Regions from separate parts of the Streptomyces sp. NPDC054783 genome, predicted to be linked through region 2. Evidence: riboswitches for the same ligand, from Rfam matches in the RefSeq annotation. Region 2 holds a riboswitch; each other region holds the start of a gene.
The links. A riboswitch is a leader RNA that binds a small molecule or an ion and turns the genes downstream of it on or off. The one in region 2 is predicted to bind cyclic di-AMP.
Positions count from the first base shown of each region.

Region 1: another riboswitch for cyclic di-AMP. It lies ahead of ACWGJ5_RS09520 (M23 family metallopeptidase); the one in region 2 lies ahead of ACWGJ5_RS14130 (M23 family metallopeptidase).
Region 3: another riboswitch for cyclic di-AMP. It lies ahead of ACWGJ5_RS19535 (transglycosylase family protein); the one in region 2 lies ahead of ACWGJ5_RS14130 (M23 family metallopeptidase).

Region 1 covers NZ_JBSHAY010000003.1:557,704-561,969, forward strand. Annotated here, with positions in the region: gene ACWGJ5_RS09505 (MarR family winged helix-turn-helix transcriptional regulator) at 1-215, opposite strand, end outside; gene ACWGJ5_RS09510 (dihydrofolate reductase family protein) at 278-1,411, shown strand; tRNA gene ACWGJ5_RS09515 (tRNA-Met) at 1,491-1,564, opposite strand; cyclic di-AMP (ydaO/yuaA leader) riboswitch at 1,851-1,995, shown strand; gene ACWGJ5_RS09520 (M23 family metallopeptidase) at 2,005-3,030, shown strand; gene ACWGJ5_RS09525 (aldo/keto reductase) at 3,101-4,045, shown strand; gene ACWGJ5_RS09530 (PrsW family intramembrane metalloprotease) at 4,135-4,266, opposite strand, start outside.
Region 2 covers NZ_JBSHAY010000006.1:211,930-216,195, reverse strand. Annotated here, with positions in the region: gene ACWGJ5_RS14135 (M16 family metallopeptidase) at 1-1,373, shown strand, start outside; cyclic di-AMP (ydaO/yuaA leader) riboswitch at 1,610-1,772, shown strand; gene ACWGJ5_RS14130 (M23 family metallopeptidase) at 1,785-2,528, shown strand; gene ACWGJ5_RS14125 (GntR family transcriptional regulator) at 2,726-3,412, shown strand; gene ACWGJ5_RS14120 (HPr family phosphocarrier protein) at 3,559-3,840, opposite strand; gene ACWGJ5_RS14115 (bifunctional acetate--CoA ligase family protein/GNAT family N-acetyltransferase) at 4,019-4,266, shown strand, end outside.
Region 3 covers NZ_JBSHAY010000010.1:100,757-105,022, reverse strand. Annotated here, with positions in the region: gene ACWGJ5_RS19545 (DUF899 family protein) at 1-135, opposite strand, end outside; gene ACWGJ5_RS19540 (transglycosylase family protein) at 426-1,511, shown strand; cyclic di-AMP (ydaO/yuaA leader) riboswitch at 1,694-1,866, shown strand; gene ACWGJ5_RS19535 (transglycosylase family protein) at 1,871-2,578, shown strand; gene eno (phosphopyruvate hydratase) at 2,921-4,207, shown strand.

The sequences.
Region 1 (4,266 bases), on a different contig from region 2:
CTGCTGCGCGTGATCTTCAACGACTCGGCGAGGTCCGTCATCCGCAGCCGCCGCTCGGGCGCCTCGGACAGGTTGGCCAGCACGGAGTAGAACAGGTGTGGCATGCCGGCGTCCTGCTGGAGCTGTCGGTCGATCGCGTCCTCCAGGAGGTGCGTCGCGGCCATGTACGCGCGCCAGGCGCGCTGCTCCTCGGGGCTGAGCCAGCGGGTCGTCATGCCGCCAGTGTAAGTTTGTTTCAAACTTGAACCAAGACTCGCCTCGCAGGGAGACCGCGCCGATGTCGTACCCGTACGTGCTGCTGTCCGCCGCCGTCTCCCTCGACGGCTACCTGGACGACACCGGCCCCGACCGGCTCCTGCTGTCCAGCCCGGCCGACTTCGACCGGGTCGACGCGGTACGGGCCTCCGTCGACGCCATCCTGATCGGCGCCGGCACGATCCGCGCCGACAACCCGCGGCTTCTGGTCAACTCCGCCGAGCGCCGCGCGGCACGGGTGCGCGAGGGTCGACCGGAGTACCCGCTGAAGGTGACCGTCACCGCCACCGGCGACCTCGATCCCGACGCCAACTTCTGGCACACCGGCGGCGACAAGCTCGTCTGCACGACCGACGAGGGCGCCGAGCGGGCCGCGCGCCGCGTCGGTGACACCGCCGACGTCGTCGCGCTGGGCCCCGGCCTCGACTGGCGGTCCCTGCTGTCCCACCTGCACGACGTGCGCGGGGTCCGGCGGCTGATGGTCGAGGGCGGCGGCACGGTCCACACCCAGCTGCTGCAGCTGGGCCTCGCCGACGAGCTCCAGCTGGTCCTCGCGCCGCTGTTCGTCGGTGACCCGGCAGCGCCCCGCCTGTTCGGCCCCGGCGGCTACCAGGCCGGCCGGCTGCGCCTGACCGAGACCCGCCGGATCGAGGACGTGGTCCTCATGCGCTACGAGCCCACGGCCCCCGGCGCGGGTGCGGTCGCCACCGCCGCCGACCGTCACTGGCTGCGCACCGCCTGCGAACTGGCCGCGCTGTGTCCGCCCTCGCGGACCGCGTTCAGTGTGGGGGCGGTGGTGGTCGCGGCCGACGGCACGGAGCTCGCGCGAGGTCACTCGCGCGAGGGGGACGACCCCGTGGTCCATGCGGAGGAGGCCGCCCTCGCGAAGGTCGACCCGGCGGATGAGCGGTTGGCCGGCGCCACGGTGTACAGCAGCCTGGAGCCCTGCGCCCGGCGGGCCTCGAGGCCCGCGCCCTGTGCCGAGCTGATCCTTCGGGCGGGGGTGCGGAGGGTGGTCACGGCCTGGCGGGAGCCCGACACGTTCGTGGATGCGGCCGACGGGAGCGGAGTCCTGGCGAAGGCCGGCGCGGAGGTGGTCGTCCTGCCCGAGCTGGAGGGACGCGCCAAGGCGCCGAACGGACATCTGCTGGGGTGAGCCGGCCCCGGCCCGCCCCGTGCGGGGGCTGAAAGCACTCAGGGCCGGAATCCAATGGATTCCGGCCCTGAGTTTTGAGTAGCGGGGACAGGATTTGAACCTGCGACCTCTGGGTTATGAGCCCAGCGAGCTACCGAGCTGCTCCACCCCGCGTCGTTGTGTCTCTACTGTACACCACTCGGTGGGTCGTCCGGCGCCACCTGATCGTTTTCACCCAGGGTGACCGGACGACCGCCCTCCGAATAACACCTGAGTCACCATCAAAAACGCCCAGGCTCCTGAGTGGCGGTCAACTCGCCCGGATTTGCTGCACTCCCGGCCGGTAAGTTCCGCTCGGAAAAGGTTAATGATCAAGCCGAACGGCTTGGAAAGTGACTCTCAGGTCTATTAACGTTCGATAACGCAGCGCGGTCGTCCCAGCCGTCACAAGAGGCGGCTCCGTGCGCACGCGCCTAATCCCGCAAGGGAGCCGGGGAACCACCATCTTGGGGTGAATCACGCGGATACCGGCTGGTATACGCGCGTAGGAGACCTTCCTGCTCCGAACCCGTCAGCTAACCCGGTAGGCGGAGGAAGGAAAGGAGTACGCCCGAGTGGCGTCCAACCGGCCCGCCCCAGAAGCCCCGTACGTGCCCGCGCAAGCCCAGCCGGAGACCTTCGGCTACGGCGCCTACCGCGCCGAGGAGGGGCCCTGGGAGGAGTGGAACCCCACCGAGGACTCCGTCACCCCGGTCCGTGGCCGGCACCGCGTCGCCAAGCAACGCGGCGGCTTCGCGCGCAGCTCCACCGTCCTCGGCGTCGGCGTGATGGCCGCGGTCGGCGCGGGCGGCATCGCCAGCGCCAACACCGGCAAGCCGCCGGTCTCCATATCCCTGCCGGACCTGGACTCCGTCGAGCACATCTTCGGCGACTCCTCCGATGCGCCCCAGGCCACTGCGACCGGCCTCAGCAAGGTCGGCGTGACCACCGACAGCGCCGGCAGCGGCAATGCCGGCGAGGCCCTGCGCAACCGGATCATGGCCCAGGCCGAGCAGCAGCAGAGCAAGGCCGACAGCAAGGCCACCGCCGCCGCGATCGCCGCGGCCGACAAGCAGACCGCCGCCGCGGCCGCCACGGCGGAGCAGGCCGCCGCGGCCAAGGCCGCCGCCGCCAAGGAGAAGGCGGAGGCCGACGCCAAGAAGGCCGCCGAGGCCAAGCGGCTGGCCGAGCTGGCCAAGGAGTACACGCTGCCGGTCGTCTCGTACACGATCACCGGTACCTTCGGGCAGCCCGGCGCGATGTGGTCCTCCGGCTACCACACCGGCCTCGACTTCGCCGCCCCCACCGGCACCCTCATCAAGGCCGTCCACGGCGGCACGGTCACCCAGGCCGGCTGGGCGGGCGCCTACGGCTACCGCACCGTCATCACCCTGGACGACGGCACCGAGCTGTGGTTCTGCCACCAGTCCTCGATCAACGTCTCCGTCGGGCAGAAGGTCTCCACCGGCCAGGTCATCGGCCGTGTCGGCGCCACCGGCAACGTCACCGGCCCGCACCTGCACCTGGAGGTCCACCCGAACGGCCAGGCCACCGCCATCGACCCGGCGCCGTGGCTGCGGGAGAAGGGCCTCACCCCCTGACGCGTCCTTCCGGGCGTTCTTGACGCCGGCGGTGGAATGCGATCATCCACCGTCGGCGTTGACATAGGGCATGACCTCTCTGCGCACACTCGGTTCATCCGACCTCCAGGTCTTCCCGCTCTGCCTCGGCGGCAACGTCTTCGGCTGGACCGCCGACGAGGAGACCTCCTTCGCCGTCCTCGACGCCTACACGGCGGCCGGCGGCAACTTCATCGACACCGCCGACTCCTACACGGCGTGGATCGAGGGCCACAAGGGCGGCGAGTCCGAGACGATCATCGGCAAGTGGGTCAAGGCCCGTGGCAACCGCGACCGCGTCGTCATCGCCACCAAGGTCAGCCAGCACCCGGAGTTCCAGGGTCTGTCCGCCGTCAACATCAAGGCCGCCGCCGACGCCTCCCTGCGCCGCCTGGACACCGACTACATCGACCTCTACTACACCCACTTCGACAAGCCCGAGATCCCGGTCGAGGAGATCATCGGCGCGCTGGACGAGCTGGTGAAGGCGGGCAAGGTCCGCCACGTCGCCGCCTCCAACATCAGCCCCGAGCGCCTGAAGGCCTCGCTCGACTTCTCCGACCGCGAGGGCCTGGCCCGCTATGTGGCCCTCCAGCCCCACTACAACCTCGTCTCCCGCGACACCTACGAGGGCCCGCTGCAGGACCTGGCCGCCAAGGAGGGCCTGTCCGCCGTGCCGTACTTCTCCCTGGCCGCGGGCTTCCTGACCGGCAAGTACCGCCCCGGCACCAAGGTCGACAGCGCCCGTGCGGGCCGGGCCCAGGAGCACGCGGAGACCGAGCGCGGCCAGAAGGTCCTCGCGGCCCTGGACGAGATCGCCGCCGCCCATGACGCCCCCGTCGCCACGGTCGCCCTCGCCTGGCTCGCGGCCCAGCCGACGATCACGGCCCCGATCGCCTCGGCCCGCACGCCGGACCAGCTCCCGGCCCTCCTGGACGTGGCGGACCTGCAGCTGACGGAGGAGGAGCTGGCGAGTCTGACGGCAGCGTCTGCCTGACCTTCCTGCCGGCCTGATGCTTCCGCCGCAACGGTGCTCAGCCACGACGGCGGATTCCGGCGGTGCCGAATCCTCCGCAACCCGATGGGTTACGACTGATACGGGTTGTAGGAAGAGTAGGGCGCCGCCGGATAGCCGTACCCCGGCCGATACGCCGTAGGCATCGGCACCGGTGCCGCGTACATCTGCCGAACCGGCGGAGCCACCCGCATCGCGTACTC
Region 2 (4,266 bases):
CCATGGACTTCCACCCCCAGCCGCAGCCCGGCGAGGCCAAGCCGTGGGCGTTCCCGGCCCCCGAGCGGGGCACGCTCGACAACGGCCTGACCGTGCTGCGCTGCCACCGCCCCGGCCAGCAGGTCGTCGCCGTCGAGGTGCTGCTGGACGCGCCCCTGGACGCCGAGCCGGCCGGCCTGGACGGCGTCGCCACGATCATGGCGCGGGCCTTCTCCGAGGGCACCGACAAGCACTCCGCCGAGGAGTTCGCCGCCGAACTGGAGCGCGCGGGCGCCACGCTGGACTCGCACGCCGACCACCCCGGCGTCCGGATCAGCCTGGAGGTGCCGGCCTCCCGCCTGGCCAAGGGGCTCGGTCTGCTCGCCGACGCGCTGCGCGCGCCCGCGTTCGCCGACAGCGAGGTGGAGCGGCTGGTCCGCAACCGCCTGGACGAGATCCCGCACGAGCTGGCCAACCCCTCGCGCCGGGCCGCGAAGGAGCTCTCCAAGGAGCTGTTCCCGGTGGCCTCGCGCATGTCGCGCCCGCGCCAGGGCACCGAGGAGACGGTCGAGAAGATCGACGCCGCCGCCGTACGCGCCTTCTACAGCCGGCACGTACGCCCCGCCACGGCCACCGCGGTCGTCGTCGGCGACCTCACCGGCGTCGACCTGGACGCGCTGCTCGGCGACACCCTGGGCGCCTGGACGGGCACCCCGGGCGAGCCGCGGCCCGTGCCGTCGGTGACCGCGGACGACACCGGACGCGTGGTCATCGTGGACCGGCCCGGCGCCGTCCAGACGCAGTTGCTCATCGGCCGCGTCGGCCCCGACCGGCACGACCGCGTGTGGCCCGCACAGGTGCTCGGCACCTACTGCCTCGGCGGCACCCTCACCTCCCGCCTGGACCGCGTCCTGCGCGAGGAGAAGGGCTACACCTACGGTGTGCGCGCGTTCGGCCAGGTCCTTCGTTCCGCGCCGGACGGTACGGGCGCGTCGATGCTCGCCATCAGCGGCTCCGTGGACACCCCCAACACCGGCCCGGCGCTGGAGGACCTGTGGAAGGTGCTGCGCACCCTCGCCGCGGACGGCCTGACCGACGTCGAGCGGGACGTGGCCGTGCAGAACCTCGTCGGGGTGGCGCCGCTGAAGTACGAGACCGCGGCCGCCGTCGCGAGCACGCTGGCCGACCAGGTCGAGCAGCACCTGCCCGACGACTTCCAGGCGACGCTCTATCAGCAGCTCGCGGCGACGGGCACGGTGGAGGCCACGGCGGCCGCCGTGAACGCCTTCCCGGTGGACCGCCTGGTGACCGTCCTCGTCGGTGACGCCGCTCAGATCAAGGCGCCGGTGGAGGCGCTCGGCATCGGTGAAGTGACCGTGGTGGCGGCCGAGTAGTGCCCGCATGGACGGCTGAGTGACGGCACACGCGCGTGGGGCCCTGACGACCAACTCGTCGTCAGGGCCCCCGGTGTTCCACTCCCTTCCCCAGATGCCCGATTTGAGGCGGAGGTTGCCTGTCTGCCCTGTGGGATGCGCTACAAAAGCCCGGATCGGTTTGGGGTTCGAAAGCAGGCTTTCGTAGCGTCGTCCGGGCTGTTCGTCAGTAGGCAGTGCGCCGCACCCGCGGCACCGGACAGCCATCGCCGAGTCCCCGTACGGCGCGAGCCAGGGGAGCCGGGGACCCACGCAGTCCCTGGGGTGAATCGGGCGCCCGCGCGAGCGCGAGGGAGTCCGTAGGAGACCTTCCTGCTCCGAACCCGTCAGCTAACCCGGTAGGCGAGAGGGAAGGAAAGGACCAGCCACTTCATGGCGTTCATGTGCGCCACCGGGAAGCACCGCAAGCCCGGCCGGGTCAAGCGCACCACCGCTCAGGCGGCAGGCGTCGCGGCCCTCACCACCACCGGTGTCATCGGCACCCTCGCCGCCTCTCCGGCACTCGCCGCCGAGAACACGGTGGAGCAGACCGGGCTCACGCCGGTCCTCGCCGTGAGCGACGGCGTCGCCGAGCACATCGACGCACAGGCCGACGCGCAGCAGCAGGCCGCGGAGCAGAAGGCGGCCGAGGAGGCCGCGGCCAGGAAGGCGAAGGAGGAGCGCGAGGCCAGGGCCCGTGCCGCCCGGGAGGCCGAGCGCAAGCGCCTGAACGCCTTCGTCGCCCCGATAACCGACTCCTACGTCTCCACCGGCTACCAGGCCAGCAGTTCCCTGTGGTCCTCCGGCCACCACACGGGCATCGACTTCCACGCCGCCAGCGGCACCCCCGTCCACGCGGTCGGCTCCGGCACGGTCGTCTCCACCGGCTGGGGCGGCGCGTACGGCAACCAGATCGTGATCCGGATGGCCGACGGCATGTACACCCAGTACGGCCACCTGTCGTCCATCGGCGTCTCGGTCGGTCAGCAGGTCAGCTCCGGGCAGCAGATCGGCCTGGCCGGCGCGACCGGCAACACCACCGGCCCGCACCTGCACTTCGAGGCCCGTACGACCCCCGACTACGGCTCGGACGTCGACCCCGTCGCCTACCTCCGCAAGCACGGCGTGAACGTCTGACGCCCCGTCGCGCGGCACGCGAAGCCCCGGCTCACGAGCCGGGGCTTTCGCCGTTTTTCACGGGCCCCTCCCGACCCGCTGACCAAAAAATATCCATGGATTCCGGACCGCCGTCGGAAATTCCGGCTCATTGGAATAGAGTCACGGAACACGCGTCCATCGTCGACGTTTCACGGGGATTAAGGCGGAGGTCGGTCATGCGTATTCCGGCGCACTCTGTGTGCACGGCCATCCGGGACGACATCGTCGCGGGTGTCTACGAGCGCGGCGGCCGGCTGACCGAGGAAGTCCTGGCCCGCCGCTACGGCGTCTCGCGCGTCCCTGTCCGCGAGGCCCTGCGCACCCTGGAGGCCGAGGGCTTCGTGGTGACCCGCCGGCACGCGGGCGCGTGCGTGGCCGAGCCGACCGAGCAGGAGGCCGCCGACCTGCTGGAGATGCGCCTGCTGCTGGAGCCGCTCGGGGCGGCCCGGGCCGCCCAGCGGCGCACCGAGGCCCATCTGAAGGTGCTGCGCGGCCTCGTCAGGCTGGGCCAGGAGCGGGCCCGCAGTGGCAACAGCGGCGATCTGCGCTCGCTGGGCGGCTGGTTCCACGAGACGCTCGCCCAGGCCTCGGGCAGCTCCTCGCTGACCACGATGCTCGGCCAGCTGCGGCACAAGATCGCCTGGATGTACGCGGTGGAGGCGCCGTCGAGTCCGGTGGATCACTGGGCCGAGCACGGCGCCATCGTCGACGCGGTGGCGCGCGGCGACGGCGAGCGCGCGCGGGCCGTCACGGCGCTGCACACCGAGCGCGCGACGGCCGCGCACCGGCTGCGTTTTTCCGGAAGCCCCGAACGTGTGAGGACTTCGCAACACGCCGTAAACATGTCGGGCCTTCGGCATTAACACGGGCGCCGTATACAAAGAAGAGGTATTCGGCCGCGGACTATTTCCGCGCCCCAATTCCGGTGTGCGCGCAATGAGCCCGGAAACAGCGGAGCCGCGCCGCCCGAAAAGGGCGACGCGGCTCCGCCGTATCAATGCGCTGGTGTTCAGACCGTCTCGGGCAGTTCCTCGAGGCCCTCGGAGACCAGCTTGGCCAGACGGTCCAGGGCGGCGTCGGCGCCCTCGGCGTCGGAGGCGAGGACGATCTCCTCGCCGCCCTGGGCGCCCAGGCCCAGGACAGCCAGCATGGAGGCCGCGTTGACGGGGTTGCCGTCAGCCTTGGCGATCGTCACCGGGACGCCTGCGGCCGTGGCGGCTCGGACGAAGATGGAGGCGGGGCGGGCGTGGAGGCCCTCGGCCCAGCCGACGTTGACGCGGCGCTCAGCCATGTGTTGCTGCCCTTCAGTCTTCAGGGTTGTCTAGACCAGTTTCCCATATCGCGAAGCATGCCCGGAGCGGACCTTCGTCCGCTCCGGCGTGGCGTCGGAACCGCGGCCTCGGTTCCGGCTTCCGTCCTCCACAGACTGCCCCGCGCCGTTGTCGGACGCGAGCCGTACTCTGGGGCCCATGCAGACCTCGGCGGACCGGCAGGACCGGCACCAATACCCCGCCCACTGGGAGGCGGACGTGGTGCTGCGCGACGGGGGTACCGCGCGCATCAGGCCCATCACCGTTGATGACGCCGACCGCCTGGTCAGCTTCTACGAGCAGGTCTCGGACGAGTCGAAGTACTACCGCTTCTTCGCGCCGTACCCCAGGCTCTCCGCCAAGGACGTCCACCGCTTCACGCACCACGACTTTGTGGACCGGGTGGG
Region 3 (4,266 bases), on a different contig from region 2:
GCCCTGCGGAAGCGCTCTGCGCAGGGCCGCGACCTTCTCGCGGTGACGCATGAGTTCGATCTCGGCGCTGCACAGCTCCTCGCGGGCGGCGAGGTAGTCCGCGGACTCTCCGGGCAACCGGGTGTGCCGCAGCATCGTGTCCTCCTGGGTGGGAAGCCCCCCGGATCGGGTCGAGTCCATGGTTCCGGCCCGATCGCGCGCCGGGCGTGAGGCGTCGCCGTTCCCGACGGGTGACAAAGGGGACGGCAGGGGACAATCGGCCGCCGCGCAGGTCGAGATGACAAACTTTCAACTCTGTGATCTTCACGTGATCTGCGCGGCATGAACTTGTGACAAGTGATCGTCTGCCGCTACGTTCACCCATCAGTGTGGCGGCCAGGCTTCGGCCGCCGCGCCGGTTCTGCTGTCGCACGAAAGGCTTCCGCATGCTCTCCGGGAACGGTCGTCACCGTCGCCCCCGTCAGGCTCCGGCCCTCCTCGTCGCGGCCGGCGTGACCGGCTCAGCGATTGCCATCCCGCTGCTCGGCGCCGCCAGTGCGAACGCGGCCGACGGCACCACGTGGGACAAGGTCGCCGAATGCGAGAGCGGCGGTTCCTGGAGTGCGGACACCGGAAACGGCTACTACGGCGGTCTGCAGATCTCGCAGGGCGACTGGGCCAAGTACGGCGGCACGCAGTACGCCGAGACCGCCGACCAGGCCAGCCGCTCCCAGCAGATAGCCGTCGCCGAGAAGGTCCTCGCCGACCAGGGCACCAAGCCGTGGGCCACCTGTGCCCTGCTCTCCGGGCTGACCTCCGACTCCGCCTCGGTCGACGTCGACACCGGCGTCGGCGGCTCCGGCGGCAGTGACGGGTCGAACGGCGCGTCCGGCTCGGCCCAGGGCTCCGACTCGTCCGGTCTGCCTGATTCGTCCTCACCGGGCTCCGGCTCCGATTCGGGCTCGGGTTCGGACTCCGGCAGCCACTCCGCCCCGGGTTCGGACTCCTCCGGCTCCGCCTCAAACTCGAGCGCCACGCCGACCCCGAGTCGGAGCAAGGACACCACCGGTACTCCCGGTGCGGCCGACGGCTCCGCCGGAACCAGCGCCCCCAAGTCCGACAAGGCAGACAAGTCAGGCTCGCACGACGGCGGAAACCCGCAGGGATCCGACAGCTCTCCCGCGGCGACACCAGGTACCGACAACTCGGACAATTACCAGCAGAGTGCCGGTTCTTGGAGCCTGGTCGACACCGGCGCGCTCGGCAACGGCGGACGCCACCGCGGCGAAAGCGCGGACGAAAACGTGACAAACGGTCAGAACGCCACACCTTCGGGCCGTCACGCCAGCCGCGAACCGGGTAGCTACACGGTCCGTGAGGGCGACTCCCTCGCCTCCATCGCCGACTCGCTTGGCGTCGACGGCGGGTGGCATGCCCTCTATGTCGGCAACGAGAAGGTCATCGGTGCCGACCCGGACCACATCGCCGCCGGTCAGACCCTGAAAGTCCCTGCCGAAAAGGGCGACGACTAGCGGCAGTTGGCGCCCCACTTCGCGACTGATGTCCGGTTTGGTGAAAGTGTGGGATGAGTCTCAGAAGCCCTGATCGTCTTTGAAATTCCGTCGATCGCATGTCTACGGTCAGGACCGCTCGTCACCACGAGCCCCGGCAGCCGCAACGCCGAATCCTGCCAGCGGTTGCCCGGGAACAGTCGTCGCGTCAAGCGCCGTAGGCAGGAGCGGGGGACCCAAGGTAAGCGCCGGGCCCAGCGGTTGACGCTGGACCGGCTTGGGGTGAAGCCGCGCCTCGCAAGAGCGAGTGCGCGGCCGGGCAACTCAACCGGCCCGAACCCGACAGCTCACCTCGCAGGCGTCGGTGAGGGGATCGATCCATGCTGTTTTCCGGCAAGGGCAAGCACCGTCGCCCGTCCAAGGCCGTCCGCGCCATCACGCTCGCCGGTGTCACCGGCGCCGCCGTCGCCGCCCCGCTGATGGCGGCCGGCAACGCCTCCGCCGCCACCGCCTCCGAGTGGGACGCGGTCGCCCAGTGCGAGTCGGGCGGCAACTGGTCGATCAACACCGGCAACGGCTTCTACGGCGGTCTGCAGTTCACCAACTCCACCTGGGCCGCGTACGGCGGTACCGCCTACGCCGCGCGTGCCGACCTCGCCACCAAGGCGCAGCAGATAGCCGTCGCAGAGAAGGTCCTCGCGGGCCAGGGCAAGGGCGCCTGGCCGGTCTGCGGCACGGGCCTGTCGGGCACCCCGTACGGCGGCTCGGCCCCGGCGGCGACCACCAAGAGCGCCACCACCAAGAGCGCCACCACCAAGAGCACCACCACCCGCTCCACCGACCAGCAGGCCGCCACCCGCTCCGCCACGCGCACGGCCCCGTCGGCGAGCAAGACCGTCACCACCCCGACCGGGACGAAGGTCAAGAAGGGCGACGGCGAGTACAAGGTCGTCAAGGGCGACAGCCTCAGCGCCATCGCCGAGAAGCACGGCGTGAAGGGCGGCTGGCAGAAGCTGTTCGAGCTGAACAAGGACATCGTCCAGGACGCCAACCTCATCTACCCGGGCCAGCAGCTGCACCTGAAGTGACGCCTGGCCCCGAGCGGACCCACAGTGCCCTCACATCCCCGGCCCGCACACTGAAGGCCTCGTGAGGGCCACCCCCGTCCCCATGGGCTCCCCGCCCCGGCGCGTGTTCCCCCGTACGCGCCGGGGCGGGGTTTTTTCTGCCCACTTTCCCCACTCTTCACCTCGGCCTCATCCGGAGGCCCCTTTGTTCCGTCGGTGAACAATGGGTACCGTCTGCGTGTCCTCCCCGTCCACGGGACGGTCGGTCGGTGGCTGACGGCCCGGGGACGGTTAGGCTCTAGTCGCAAGGCGCGGCCGTCAGGCACACGCCCCGCACTTCCAGCGTCACATCCCAAGAAGGAGATGCTCGTGCCGTCCATCGACGTCGTCGTAGCCCGGGAAATCCTGGACTCCCGAGGCAACCCCACGGTCGAGGTCGAGGTCGGCCTCGACGACGGCAGCACGGGTCGTGCCGCCGTCCCGTCCGGCGCCTCGACGGGCGCCTTCGAGGCCATCGAGCTGCGCGACGGTGACCCCAACCGTTACCAGGGCAAGGGCGTCGAGAAGGCCGTCCTCGCCGTCATCGAGCAGATCGGCCCGGAGCTGGTCGGCTACGACGCCACCGAGCAGCGCCTGATCGACCAGGCCATGTTCGACCTGGACGCCACCGACAACAAGGGCTCCCTCGGCGCCAACGCCATCCTCGGCGTCTCCCTCGCCGTCGCCCACGCCGCCTCCGAGGCGTCCGACCTCCCCCTCTTCCGCTACCTGGGCGGCCCCAACGCGCACCTGCTGCCGGTGCCGATGATGAACATCCTCAACGGCGGCTCGCACGCGGACTCCAACGTGGACATCCAGGAGTTCATGATCGCCCCGATCGGCGCGGAGTCCTTCTCCGAGGCCCTGCGCTGGGGCGCCGAGGTCTACCACACGCTGAAGAAGGTCCTGAAGAGCAAGGGCCTGTCCACCGGCCTCGGCGACGAGGGCGGCTTCGCCCCGAACCTCGGCTCCAACCGCGAGGCCCTCGACCTCATCATCGAGGCCGTCAAGGAGGCCGGCTACGCCCCCGGCCAGCAGATCGCCCTCGCGCTCGACGTGGCCGCCTCCGAGTTCTACAAGGACGGCAAGTACCTCTTCGAGGGCAAGGAGCGCTCCGCCGCCGAGATGACGGAGTACTACGAGGAGCTCGTCGCGGCCTACCCGCTCGTCTCCATCGAGGACCCGCTGTTCGAGGACGACTGGGCCGGCTGGAAGGTCATCACCGACCGTATCGGCGACAAGGTCCAGCTGGTCGGCGACGACCTGTTCGTCACCAACCCCGAGCGCCTCGCCCGCGGCATCGAGGAGGGCACCGCCAACGCCCTGCTCGTGAAGGTGAACCAGATCGGCTCGCTGACCGAGACCCTGGACGCCGTCGAGCTGGCCCAGCGCAACGGCTACAAGTGCATGATGTCCCACCGCTCCGGCGAGACCGAGGACGTCACCATCGCCGACCTCGCCGTCGCCACCAACTGCGGCCAGATCAAGACCGGCGCCCCGGCCCGCTCCGAGCGCGTCGCCAAGTACAACCAGCTGCTGCGCATCGAGGAGATCCTCGACGACGCCGCGGTGTACGCCGGCCGCAGCGCGTTCCCCCGCTTCAAGGGCTGAGCCGACCCGGGCTAAGTCTTAGCCAGTCATACGTACGTCCCCGTACCCGGTCCCGTACC